Regions from separate parts of the Alteromonas sp. 38 genome, predicted to be linked through region 2. Evidence: predicted binding sites of a transcription regulator. Region 2 holds the regulator's gene; each other region holds the start of a gene.
What was found. Region 2 encodes sigma-54, which starts transcription at its own class of promoters, with help from an activator protein. Its sites were predicted from a motif close to GTTGGCACGNNNNTNGNNT; they were not measured.
Positions count from the first base shown of each region.

Region 1: FLAVO9R_RS11020 (DUF4097 family beta strand repeat-containing protein) is a predicted target of sigma-54. The motif match lies at 1,694-1,712, and genes of this name have one in related genera.
Region 3: fliE (flagellar hook-basal body complex protein FliE) is a predicted target of sigma-54. The motif match lies at 1,292-1,310, and genes of this name have one in related genera.
Region 4: FLAVO9R_RS11900 (exopolysaccharide biosynthesis protein) is a predicted target of sigma-54. The motif match lies at 2,096-2,114, and genes of this name have one in related genera.

Region 1 is NZ_LR733300.1:2,549,797-2,553,009, forward strand. Features, by position in the region: gene FLAVO9R_RS11010 (DUF445 domain-containing protein) at 1-960, opposite strand, end outside; gene arsC (arsenate reductase (glutaredoxin)) at 964-1,380, opposite strand; gene FLAVO9R_RS11020 (DUF4097 family beta strand repeat-containing protein) at 1,771-2,442, shown strand; gene FLAVO9R_RS11025 (sugar O-acetyltransferase) at 2,474-3,037, shown strand; gene dkgB (2,5-didehydrogluconate reductase DkgB) at 3,112-3,213, opposite strand, start outside.
Region 2 is NZ_LR733300.1:833,928-837,140, forward strand. Features, by position in the region: gene rapZ (RNase adapter RapZ) at 1-383, opposite strand, end outside; gene ptsN (PTS IIA-like nitrogen regulatory protein PtsN) at 422-865, opposite strand; gene hpf (ribosome hibernation promoting factor) at 874-1,161, opposite strand; gene FLAVO9R_RS03560 (RNA polymerase factor sigma-54) at 1,191-2,675, opposite strand; gene lptB (LPS export ABC transporter ATP-binding protein) at 2,751-3,213, opposite strand, start outside.
Region 3 is NZ_LR733300.1:1,174,288-1,177,500, reverse strand. Features, by position in the region: gene fliF (flagellar basal-body MS-ring/collar protein FliF) at 1-847, opposite strand, end outside; gene fliE (flagellar hook-basal body complex protein FliE) at 860-1,189, opposite strand; gene FLAVO9R_RS05005 (sigma-54-dependent transcriptional regulator) at 1,651-2,991, opposite strand; gene FLAVO9R_RS05000 (sensor histidine kinase) at 3,010-3,213, opposite strand, start outside.
Region 4 is NZ_LR733300.1:2,736,800-2,740,012, forward strand. Features, by position in the region: gene FLAVO9R_RS11890 (rhodanese-like domain-containing protein) at 1-161, shown strand, start outside; gene FLAVO9R_RS11895 (LysR family transcriptional regulator) at 235-1,170, shown strand; gene FLAVO9R_RS11900 (exopolysaccharide biosynthesis protein) at 1,243-1,848, opposite strand; gene FLAVO9R_RS11905 (sigma-54-dependent transcriptional regulator) at 2,426-3,213, shown strand, end outside.

The sequences.
Region 1 (3,213 bases), 1.7 Mb from region 2:
TTCAAGCATTCGGCTATGTAACGCTACCCAGCTTTTATTTAAAAACGCTTTAAGGGCGGGAGCATGAACCAGTTGCGCTTTATAATTGTTGATACGTTGAGCCATCGAGTCACTGGTTTGCACTTCGTGTAAAAAGTCATTTACCTGCTCGTCAAACGCATGTTTCAAAGGGTGATTATCATCGGCGTACACGTCATCAAGTACGCGAGAAACCGCTTTTACCGCAATAAGTGCTCCCCGCTCACTCAACCAAGTTGAAGGAAGTAGTTTTTCTAAACGGTTATGCTCTGTTTTAAGCCAATCTATGAGTGTGGCAGCAATATATTCTTGCGTTTCAGGCTCACCCATCAATTTAGCAACGTTTCCTAGCAGCTTATCTAATACAAGCTGATGATGCCGCTCTCGGGTAATACTGCTCAACACAGTGGCTATAAGCTGTTGTAAGTCGAGTTGATTAATTCCTTTTTCAGCTGTTTTACCGATAAAGGCTTTAACTGGCTTGTCATCCACTAAACGAAGAATGCCGGCAAGTGCATCACATAAAAATCGGCTTAATTTTTTCGCATGTTGAGGGTCTTCCAACCATCGCCCTGCCCCTTTGGCAGGTTGACTAGATGCAATTAAGCTTTCAATGGCACTAGCATGAAAGAATTTTTCTTTAACAAATAGTGATAAGTTTTGCGCTATCACTCTTTTATTGCTCGCGACAATATTGGTATGAGGAATGGGATACCGAGCAGGTATCGGTTTAAAAAGCGCTGTTACCGCAAACCAGTCGGCGAGCCCACCGACTAATGCAGCTTCACTAGCCATTTTTATCAGCCCCAACCATTTAGCACTAGCCAAGCTGGGAACATACACTTGTGTGACAATGGCTATCACGAAAACACCCGCGGCTATCAATAAGCAAATTAATGCATTTTGCTTCGCTCGCTTTAACTGCGAATGTTTGTCGTGCATAAATTACATCCTTTTACCAAGTTCATTTAATATTTGCTCACCATCTTCTTTAAAATAAGGGCCTGATGGCCATGAAGGTAGCAAGTCGAGTACTTTTTCACTAGGCCGACAAAGCCCTACGCCTTTTTCTGTGCAAACTATAGGCCTATTTACCAAAACTGGGTGTACCAACATAGCATCAAGCAAAGCATCGTCTGATACAGACTCATCCAGTAACCCTAACTCTTCTGCCGGTGACTTTGTTGTCCTGAGTGCTTGCCTAGGGGTTAAGTTCGCAGCTGCAAATAAACCAAGTAACTGAGAACGGGTCCAACCTTCGTTCAAATAATCTACAACAATTGGCGAGTACCCAGCATCTTCAATAATTTTAAGCACGTTACGAGATGTGCCGCAGGCGGGGTTATGGTGAATAACAATCATAATTTAGACCTTGTAGGAAAAGTGACTTACTGAATTAAGATAATAACAGCTTAACACATATGATATTTCATATTTATTATCATTTGAGTGTGTGTCCTACATATTCGAGTGTGTGTCCAATTCTCATAGTTTTTGATTAGTTACCAAAGCTGCTTTTACTAACAGCCTTTCACAACGCTCAGCTGTTTAAATAGAAATAACTTGAATGCCGAACAATTGGTGTATTTCGCTATTATCTAGTGAAGTCATCAAAAACTATGGTTGAGAGATGACACGGAAACTATTAAAACATTGATAATTATACTATTTTTATCTTGGCATGCTCTGTGATAGAAAAACATACATTAATGAGTAATTTAGAACGTTAAACAACACTGAAAAGGCTTCACGATGAAAAAAACACTTATTGCCAGCACTTTATGCTTTGCAGCGACAACAATCCTTTCGGGCTGCGTAATTCATGTTGGTAATGCCAGTGCCCAAGAGGGAGAGGATATAAGTAGCGTGTTTGGTAGTGTAGATGTAGCAGAACATCGCTCGGTAGGCGATCTTTCTTCGGTCAATGGCAATGTATCGATTGAAGATCATGCACAAGCGGAAGATATTAGCGTTGTGAACGGCGGTGTAGAGATAGGTTCTCATGTACGCATTGACGACATCAACATCGTGAATGGCGACCTTGATGCGGGATCGAATCTGCATGTAACTAACAGTATTGAAACCGTTAACGGCGATATTAATATTGAGAAGCAAAGTACCATTCAAGGCAGCGTAGAAACGGTTAATGGTGATATTGAAATTGTAGACAGCGTAGTTGAGAACAATATTGAAAGTATGAATGGAGACATCACCCTTAAAGGCGATACCTTAGTTAAGGGCGACATTATATATAAGATGCGTGATGAAGGCTGGCTGGAAAGAAATAGCACAAAACCTAAGCTCACCATCGACGATGATGTTTCTATCGGCGGCTCAATAATTCTTGAACGCCCTGTAAATATGGATATTGCTAACGCCGCTCTACAAGAAAAAGTGATTGTCAGTTATTCATCTAGCAAGTAAGGTCTTGGTATTATTCCAAATGTAGATTGGCATGAACGAAAAACAGAAAATGTTATCCGGTGAACTCTACTACCCTAGCGATCGTGAGTTAACCGGATTACGCAAGGCCTGCAGGATAAAATTGGACGAGCTTAATGCTACCTGTCAAACAGAACACAAAGCCCGCACTCGTCAATTAAAGGCGCTTTTTGGCACTACGGGCAAACGCCTATACATAGAGTCGTCTTTCAAGTGTGACTATGGCGAAAACATCCATGTGGGTGAAAACTTTTACGCTAATTTTAATTGCGTCATATTGGATGCCGCTAAAGTCACTATTGGTGACAATTGTATGATTGCACCGCAAGTAGGTATTTATACTGCCACACACCCTATCGATCCAACATCTAGACAAACCGGTATCGAGTTCGCAAAGCCAATTACTCTCGGTCACAATTGTTGGATTGGCGGTATGGCGGTAATAAATCCAGGTGTTACCTTAGGCAATAATGTGGTGGTAGCTTCAGGGGCCGTTGTCACCAAAAGCTTTGGTGACAACGTTGTTATTGGCGGTAATCCAGCCAAAATTATCAAGCATCTTGACGCTAAAAATTAACAATACCTATTTAACCTAGATACCGATTAATCCAGCTTAGCGTCAACCTCTCTAACGTTTAATTCCTCTAACGTTTAATCCCAGTTAGGCGCAAAGTCTGGATTAACGATGCGCTCACCGTTATCTAGCTCATCGATGCGGGTAATATCATCATCTGTGAGTGAGATATCAGTGTA
Region 2 (3,213 bases):
TCAACAATAGGCGCAAGTAAGTCTGATTCGGCTTTTATCGATTCAGATAAAGATTTGTTGAGCTTAGCTAGCGGATGCAATCGGCGGGTTTCGCTGAAACGTTTCACCAACACATCGTCGCTGGCGTCAATATACACAATGGTCATAGACCAAGACGAGGGTAGGTAATCTAAAATCTCTACCAAGTCCGCTGGATTTTTTGGCAGATTCCTTACATCGATACTTACCGCGACTTGGTCATATTCATCAACCACGGTATGAGTAAGGGTAGGGAGAAGGTTAACCGGAATATTATCTACGCAATAGTAGCCTAAATCTTCAAGGGCACGTAGTGCAACTGATTTTCCCGAACCGGATCGACCACTGATAATAATCAGTTTCACCTGCATTTCTCCCTTTTAAAATATGGTGCTGTGCTTTATTAGCTTAAAGCCGTAATAATGTCGTCACTGGTGGAGGCCCGCCTAATGGCTTTCACCGTTTCTTTATCACTTAGTTTTCCCGCAACGGTAGCAAGTGTTTGTAAGTGACCTTCTGTTTTCTCTTCAGGCACTAACAGGGCAAAGAATATATCTACGGGCTGATCGTCAAGCGCATCAAAATCGATGGCAGGGTTGCTGGTTACAATAATGGCGATAACGTGTTCTAAGCCCGGTAATCGACCGTGAGGCAATGCAATACCATTGCCAATACCCGTACTTCCCATTCGTTCACGGGCGAGTAGGCTATTTAACACTGTGGCCTGATCGATGTCGGGATTATTTTTAGCAGCAATGTCGCTAATAATCTCTAGAATACGTTTTTTACTGTTACATTGAACCGCACACTCGGTGCGGTCCAAACTTACTATGGCTTGAATTTCCATACTAATATTTAGTGCTTTTTCAGCTTTTCCTTATGCTTGATAACTTGCCTGTCGAGCTTGTCGATCATGCTGTCTATCGCCGCATACATGTCGGTGTTATGTGATGAAGCAAACACTTCTGCTCCGCTGAGGTGCATGGTGGCTTCGGCTTTTTGATTAAGTTTTTCGACGTTCAGGATGACATGCACATTAGATATGTGATCAAAGTGACGCTCTAGTTTGCTGAACTTAGTATCGACATAGCTACGCAAAGAATCAGTAATTTCGACATGATGACCGGTAAGGTTGATTTGCATATTTCGTCTTCCTTAAATTATCAAGGCCTTTAAATAAGGCTTTTGCGTTGGTTTGACGGCGGAATCGATAATGATTCCCGGTATTTTGCTATTGTCCGCCGGGCAACTTTGATGCCTTGTTCGGCCAACAATTGAGCAATCTTGCTATCGCTTAATGGCTTGCTGGGCGTTTCCGCAGCCACAAGCTTTTTAATTAGTGCGCGAATAGCGGTAGATGAACACTCACCACCAGATTCCGTTGCTACGTGACTAGAGAAGAAATATTTCAACTCAAATATGCCACGTGGGGTATGCATATATTTTTGCGTGGTGACACGTGAGATGGTGGATTCATGCATATCTACCATTTCTGCGACATCATTTAGCACCATTGGTTTCATCATTTCTGGGCCGTGCTCGAAAAAGCCCATTTGTTGCTGCACAATACAGTTTGCTACTTTCATCAAGGTGTCGTTCCTTGATTCAAGGCTTTTTATAAACCATTTGGCTTCTTGCATATGTGAGCGAATAAATTGCGAATCGCTGCTGTTTTTAGAGCGTCTGCTCATAGCGGCATATTGCTGATTTACGCTTAACTTTGGCAAGCTATCGGGGTTAAGTTCTACCACCCAGCGGCCATTCTTCTTGTTTACCGAAACATCAGGAATAACGTATTCCGGTTCTTTGGTAATTAATGCACTACCTGGACGAGGATTCAACGTTTGCAGTAAGCGCATGGCTTCGCGAAGTTGATCTTCTTTCAAACGGCTCTTGCGCATTAACGTACGGTAGTCTTTGCTGCTAAGTAGGTCCGAGTACTCATTGATAAGTTGTCTTGCTTCTGCAAGCCATGGCGTATCGTCTGAGAACTGGCGAAGCTGTACAAGCAAACATTCTTGCGGTGTACGCGAACCTGAACCGATAGGGTCGAACATTTGAATACGTTTGAGTACACATTCAACTTCGTCCATTTCCACCAATTCTTCTACGTCGTCAGAATTCACTGATTCTAAAATCTGTTCGATGGGGACGTTCAGGTAACCAGATTCATCGATTGAGTCGATAATGGCGGTAGCAATGGCGCGGTCGGTATCCGAAAACGGGGTTAACCGCATTTGCCATAGCAAGTGGTCTTGAATATTGTCGGTGGTTTCACCCTGAAACAGTTGGTCGTCATCATTATTTGATGGACCAGGGGCGGGAGCAGAAGAGGCCGAGTAATACTCATCCCACGTACTGTCGATTGGCAGTTCATCGGGAAGGTCGTTCTTTTCAAGCGCGTCACCTGCTTCTAACGAATCGCTAGATGCAGTAGGAGCAGCTTCTACAGAAGGGTCGTCGCCGTCCATGTTGTTTTTCTCAACAGGATGGTCATCGCCGCCTTCTTCAACTTCCAAAAGTGGGTTTGAGTCTAGTGCTTCCTGAATCTCTTGTTGCAGGTCGAGCGTAGACAACTGCAGCAGCTTGATTGCCTGCTGCAACTGCGGTGTCATGGTAAGTTGTTGACTGAACTTTAGCTGTAAAGATGGTTTCATCTACGTCTTATTTTTAAACTCTTGTTGTGAATATACCCGTGCTTAAAACTGAAAATGACAATTCGGTTACAGTAACTATAGCCTGAATTGTTCTCCTAGGTATACATCCCTTACTTTCTGATTACTTAAAACTTGTTCTGCTGTCCCTTGCGCGATGAGTTCGCCTTGGCTCACAATATACGCTTTCTCACACACATCCAGTGTTTCTCTTACGTTGTGATCGGTGATGAGGATTCCAATTCCTCTGTCACGAAGATGTTGAATGATCTTCTTTATATCATTAACCGATATAGGATCAACACCAGCAAATGGCTCATCAAGCAAAATAAATTGCGGATCAGCGGCTAATGCTCGCGCGATTTCTACCCGGCGACGTTCACCACCGGATAAACTCATACCCGTACTATTACGTATATGGTTGATATTAAATTCATCAAGTAGCGCATCGGCTTCTTGTTCTTGTTCCGCTGAACTCAACCCTTTACGGGTCTGTAAGATAGCCATGATGTTCTCAAACACCGTCAATTTTCTAAAAATT
Region 3 (3,213 bases), 340 kb from region 2:
TCACATCCGCTTGCGCGGTGTAGTTACCAATTCCCAAAACAGGAATAAGAATAGCGTCAATTTTTTCTAGGTATTCTTGTTCGCGCTGTCTTTCAATTTCATATTCTTTTCGTGCTCGAGCACTTAGCGAGTCTTGTGAACCCGAATTTAGTAATCGGCCATTGCTATCGGTCACCGTTACCGCAGATGGCTCCATGTTTTGTACCGCTGACGCCACAATATCGATAACTGAGTCAACTTCCTCTCCCGCAATCACTTTGCCGCGCTTAGCGGTAAGTACTACCGTAGCCGAGGCTTTTTTCTCTCGGCGAGCAAATACGTTCTCTTTTGGCATAGCCAACAAAACGCGTGCTTTTTGTATACTTGAGATATCTTCAATAGTGGCGGCTATTTGTTGTTCACGGGCATGTTTCAAGCGTTCCATCTCTACCCGCTGACTTACTCCGAATCCCATGTCCTGCATGATAATATCGGTACCAGCATCAGAAGAGCCGGTTAAGCCCTGACGTGTCATACCCAAGCGTATAGTTTGAAATTCGTCACTTCGAACGTATACCGTGTTTCCCTCTAAACGATATTCAATTTGATTGGCGTCCATATAATCCAAGGTTTCAATAAGCTCTTGGGTTTCCATTTTTGCTAACGGACGAAAATCAGGCTCTTGCGCCCAAATTAATATAAAAACTGCAATCGCGACACAAATAACAAGCACTACCACTAGCGCCATCTGGCGCATCATGTCAGCACTGCCTAAGGTATCCATGAATCCTGATTTATTCTCAGGCTCGTTATCGTTCCCCATGGAAGGGTCGTTAACGGTTAAATTTGTGCCTGTTGCTTCAGCCATGACTTACTCCAACTACACCGGCATGTTCATAATGGTTTTATACGCTTCAAGCACTTTATTTCGTACTTGAACTGTGGCCTCAAAGGCTATGCCTGCTTTCTCTTTTGTAAGCATAACTTCAGCGAGGCTCAATGACTGGTCACCCATTTCAAACCGCTGTTGTGCATCTTTAGATTCTAATTGCATGCCATTAACCCCATCTACCGCTTGTTTAAGCATGGTAGAAAAATCACTCGCTGAGGGGTTAATCTCATTTGAGGGTTGAAGTTCGTTTGAAGGCATACGAGTTTGCCCAATCATGCTCTGCATTTCTTGGTATAAACTATTGGCTTTAACGTCCATAACCACTCCTTAGAATATTGATGGGGAATTGTCGTTTAATGACAATGCGCTCTGATGACTAACACTTAACTATAAGACAACTACTTATAACTATAAGACTACTAGCAAGTGGCAAGCCAACTTTAAAATTCATACAAAAGCCATTTTAAAGCAATGACTTACGCAATTTTTTAAGGAAGTAGCCAATTTTATGACAGAGAGGGGGAAATAGCGTCAAGAAAGTGAATAGGTGTAAAGTGGTGTAAATGCGCAATGTAAAATAGCTCGGAGCAGCGCAAAACGCTCCGCACGTTACCGTGACGCACAACCAAGTGCAAGGCAAGGCAAGGCAAGGCAAGGCAAGGCAAGGCAAGGCAAGGCAAGGCAAGATACACTACAGCAAAGTAGATATCCCGCTAAAAAATAAGGGCCTAAAATAAAGAATAAAAGCCCCCTCTTTGTTACCAAGCTAGTTTGATATGTTAAGCAGGTAATTCAATCCCATCTTCACGCATTCGGGCCAATTTATAACGTAAGGTTCGAGGGCTGATACCGAGTTTTTCTGCCACATCTTTACGCTTACCGTTACACAGGGTAAGTGTATCGAGGATGATTTGATGTTCTTGCTGGCGAAGCTCTGAGCCTAAACGACTATTATCTTCGGGCTCGTCCTGCTTTACTGCCATCTCGTCATGCACCGCCATATCAATCATTAAGTCACCAGACTCTATACTGCCGTCTTCACACAGTATGAGTGCCCTCTGAATAACATTTTCAAGCTCTCGCACGTTACCTGGCCAAGTGTATTGCGCCAATTTATTTCGTGCAGCGGCACTGAGGCGAACATTGCCTAAGCCTTGTACGCTAGTGTGACGATTAATCAGGTGTTCAGCTAGCGGTACAATATCACCTGGACGCTCAGCAAGTGGCCGCCATGTGATAGGAAAAACATTTAAGCGGTAATATAAATCTTCTCGGAAGTTTCCTAGCTCTACCGCTTTACGTAAATCGCGGTTACTGGTGGCAATCACCCGCACATCTAGTTTAATCGTTTTGCGCCCACCCAGTCGTTCTACTTCACGCTCTTGAATAACACGAAGTAGTTTCGCCTGAAGTGCTAAATCCATTTCGGTAATTTCATCTAATAGCAGTGTACCGCCTTGGGCTTGTTCAAATTTACCTGGGCACGCTTGAATCGCGCCGGTAAACGCGCCTTTTTCATAACCGAACAAGGTAGCTTCAAGCATATTTTCAGGAATAGCGGCGCAGTTAATTGCCACAAAAGGCGCATCGGCGCGAGTAGACTGATCGTGTATATAGCGAGAAAGTACTTCCTTACCAGAACCACTTGGACCCAGTACCATCACGGTCGCTTCTGACTTCGCCACTTTTCTTGATAATTCGAGTAGTTTTAAACTAGAAGGGTCAGCCACAATAGGCGTGCAAGATTCTACTTTTTGAGCAGGTGCATAGCGCCCAACAAGATTAAGTAGCACTTCAGGTGCGAATGGCTTAGACAGATAATCAGTTGCCCCATCTCGCATGGCCTGCACGGCATCATCGATGGTGGCATACGCTGTCATTAACAATACAGGCAGTTGAGGGTATTTCGCCTTAATACTTTTCAATAAAGTAAGGCCGCTCATTTCACCCATTTGGATGTCACTCACCACAAGGTCTATCTTTCGACCCGCTAAGACCATTAACGCAGCCTCGGCACAGTCGGCATCTACAACATCGTAATCGCCTAGTAATAGGGTGTCGTACAACGCTTCGCGTAATCCAGCATCGTCTTCCACGATAAGAATAGTTGTTTTAGACATTTCTAATTCTCCTAGCAATTAAGCGACATTTGAGTGAGGCTTATTGTGTTGCCCGATAGCCTGAGTGTTACAAGGCAATGCAAGCGTGAAGCAAGCACCTCCTTCATTAAGATTTACCATGCTAAGCGAACCGTTATGTGCTTTAGCTACCGATTTCACCACGGCTAACCCCAGCCCTGTGCCATGGGTTTTGGTGGTAAAGAACGGCTCGAATATTTTATT
Region 4 (3,213 bases), 1.9 Mb from region 2:
TTATCGAAAAATGTAAAGATGCCAAATTTCCAATCTATATTCATTGCGCCTCAGGCATTCGTGCTAAGTTAGCTGCCGAACAGCTAATGAACATGGGGTATGACAACGTGAGCGTGGTAACGTGTTCAATTAGCGATATTAAGCAAGCCACCGACGCATAAGCGCTGACAGCCTCTGGCCGCTTGTGGTATAACCGCGCTATACTGTGACAGAATAATCGATTAGAGCTCGCGGATGTTAAAATCTACGTTAGAACAGTGGCGCATGTTTAAGGCAGTGGTTGATGCGGGAGGCTTCAATCAAGCTGCCGCATTAGTGCACAAGAGCCAATCTAGTGTGCATCACGCAGTTCAAAAGTTAGAAAACGCCATTGGCGTTGTGCTGTTTGAAAACAGTGGGCGTAAAGTAAAACTCTCTCCTCAAGGCGAGTTAATGTATCGGCGAGCGGCGTTTGTATTAAATGAAGCTCAGAAGTTAGAAGCTGTAGCGGCTAGCTTACAAGCGGGAACCGAAACCCTTCTTCGCATCGCTGTTGATATCATTTTCCCATCAGACTTACTTTATAATGTATTGAGCAAAGTGTCTGAAGAATTTCCTCTTCTACGTATCGAGATTGAAGAAACCGTGTTAAGCGGCGCTAACTCCTTGCTTGATAGTGGCAATGTCGATATCGCGATTTCACCTTTCCCCTACCCCGGCGGATTCAGTGAAGATTTATGCGAGATAGACTTTGCCGCTGTAGCGCATGTCGATCATCCTTTGCACGCTCTCGACCGTGCGTTAACACTAGAAGATTTGAAGTCGCATCGTCAAATTGTAGTAAGGGATTCATCGGCTGAACGTAAAGTTGATGCAGGTTGGCTTGGCGCTGAGCAACGCTGGACGGTTAGCCACATTAGAACGTCAGTAGATATGATTTCTCAAGGACTTGGATTTGCTTGGTTACCTATCGCTATCATTAAAAAAGAATTAGAAGAAGGGCTATTGCTGCCACTACCTCTTGATAGCAGCAGCGGTTTACGCCGCGCTATGCTTTATCTCACATTCGAAGATGGCGATGGTCTAGGGCCCGCAGCGAGAAGCTTTATCGGTGAACTTCGATACCAATCGATGCAGCTTCCTTCTGCTGATGGCATGCTTGAACAATGCGTAGAGTCTTTACAGCGGTAGCTTAAGCAGTGGCAACCTGTTAGCGCCGAATTATACTTAATTTTTTGTTCTGTAATTGAAAGCTGAGTTCGCCTATCCAATACCTAGCGCTAATTGTTGTCCCCCATACAAAAAGCCAAATAGGGCAATGGACAATCCAAATAGTGCTACCGCACCGTCATCTGTTGCCATACCTATAGCCATAATCAATACTGCAAACGCCGGTATTAACCCCATGAACGGCACTAACTCTAATGGCACCATCATCAATCCACAAGCCGCGCAGCTCAGCGCAATGAGAGAACGAAACACAGGTTGACGCATAAAAAACCAGCGTGGCATTAAGAAACGATCAAACCTTACCGCCACGGGTTTCATTTTATTAACCAAAAATTCTATTCGCTCAGCATCCATTTCAATTTTCATAATGGTAGCGGGAAGCCACGGGTGACGTCGACCGAGTAAAATTTGCATTGCTATCAGTAAAATTGTCACACCGGTAATGGTGGGCACACCGGGGATGGCTCCTATGGGCGTTGCCGCAATAAACGCAGGCAAAGCTAACATGGGTCCAAACCCCCTTTTTTCCATGGCATTCCAAAACTCGGAAAACGCCATAACATCAGTGGTGTTTTTAGGCTGCATCTTTCCCAACAACTCATAAAGTGTCATTGATCTTGCACCGGTTTCCTTAAACATTTTCATTCCCTATATATGGCTAAGACAACTGCCTTATTTCCATCGAAACCTATGCGTCTTGGGTGATAGCGAAGCGCAATACGCTTTGGTTATTCCATCAATAAATAAACTTGTTGAGCAATATCACCGTACACACCGCTTATACTTAACGCTGACTACAGGTAAAAATCTGAGATAAATTTTTCAGAAATTTGGACATAAGCGCTGAGTTTTCGCATTCGGTTACAGAGCTACAATGCGAATGACAATGCGATAATTGTGCCATTGGAGTTGGTCGCTGTTTCAATCTGTGCTTTTTTGGTAGCAAACGGCACAATCTGTGCTTTATCAGGTAAAGATATGTCGGTGTGCGGATTATATTTAGCTAGCCATCGTTTAATTTAATGCGTGGAACGCATCGTAACGCTAGCTAAAAGATATTGCTGCATTGTTCAACCAAAGTTGAGTATGAATGCGACAAGGTCTACGTTTGAATGTAATAATGCACAAATAATTATAAAATCTGGTCAATTCACCTACCCAAGTCACTTAGTGTAGCTATCAGGAAGTGGTTGGTCATTACAGAAGGGATATTCAAGTGTTAACTGTTTTACTTGTAGATGATGATGCCGAGTTTACCGAGGTGGCCTGCACTATTATTGAGTTTCTCGGTCACGAAGTACTAACCGCAGCCACATTAGGCGAAGCGCGAGACTGGTTAAAGAAAGAAACTTTCGATCATGTATTACTTGATTTCATGTTGCCAGATGGCAGCGGCGCGCACTTGTTCGATGAACTTAACGCCCTTCCTAAACGCCCACGTATTACCCTTATTACCGGACACCCATCGGTAAAAGGTGTCATTAAAGGCTTATGTGGCCCCAATATTGATTACCTTGTTAAACCTATTCAGCGTGAAGACATTGAAGCGGTATTAACGGGGAAACCTAAAGTTGCTGAAGATACCAGCGAAAAAATCGAAAAGCATTTCGACTTACTTATTGGCGAGTCTGCGCCAATGAAAGAACTCTACAAACTAATTGAAAGAGTGAGCAGAACGAGCGCTAACGTCATGCTGCTTGGCGAAAGTGGTGTAGGTAAAGAGGTAGTGGCAGCCGCCATTCACCGCGCCTCTCAAAGTGAAGGGCCTTATGTCGTCACTAACTGTGGTGCCTTTTCAAAAGAACTGATTGGTAGCGAATTATTTGGCCATGAAAAAGGCGCCTTTACTGGTGCAGTTGGCCGTAAAGAAGGAGTTTTTGAACAAGCTGAAGGCGGGTGTTTATTCTTAGATGAAATCACTGAAATGCCTATCGACATGCAGCCTAACTTACTACGCGTGTTGGAAAATAAAGTGGTTATTCGTGTTGGCGGTACTAAAACCAT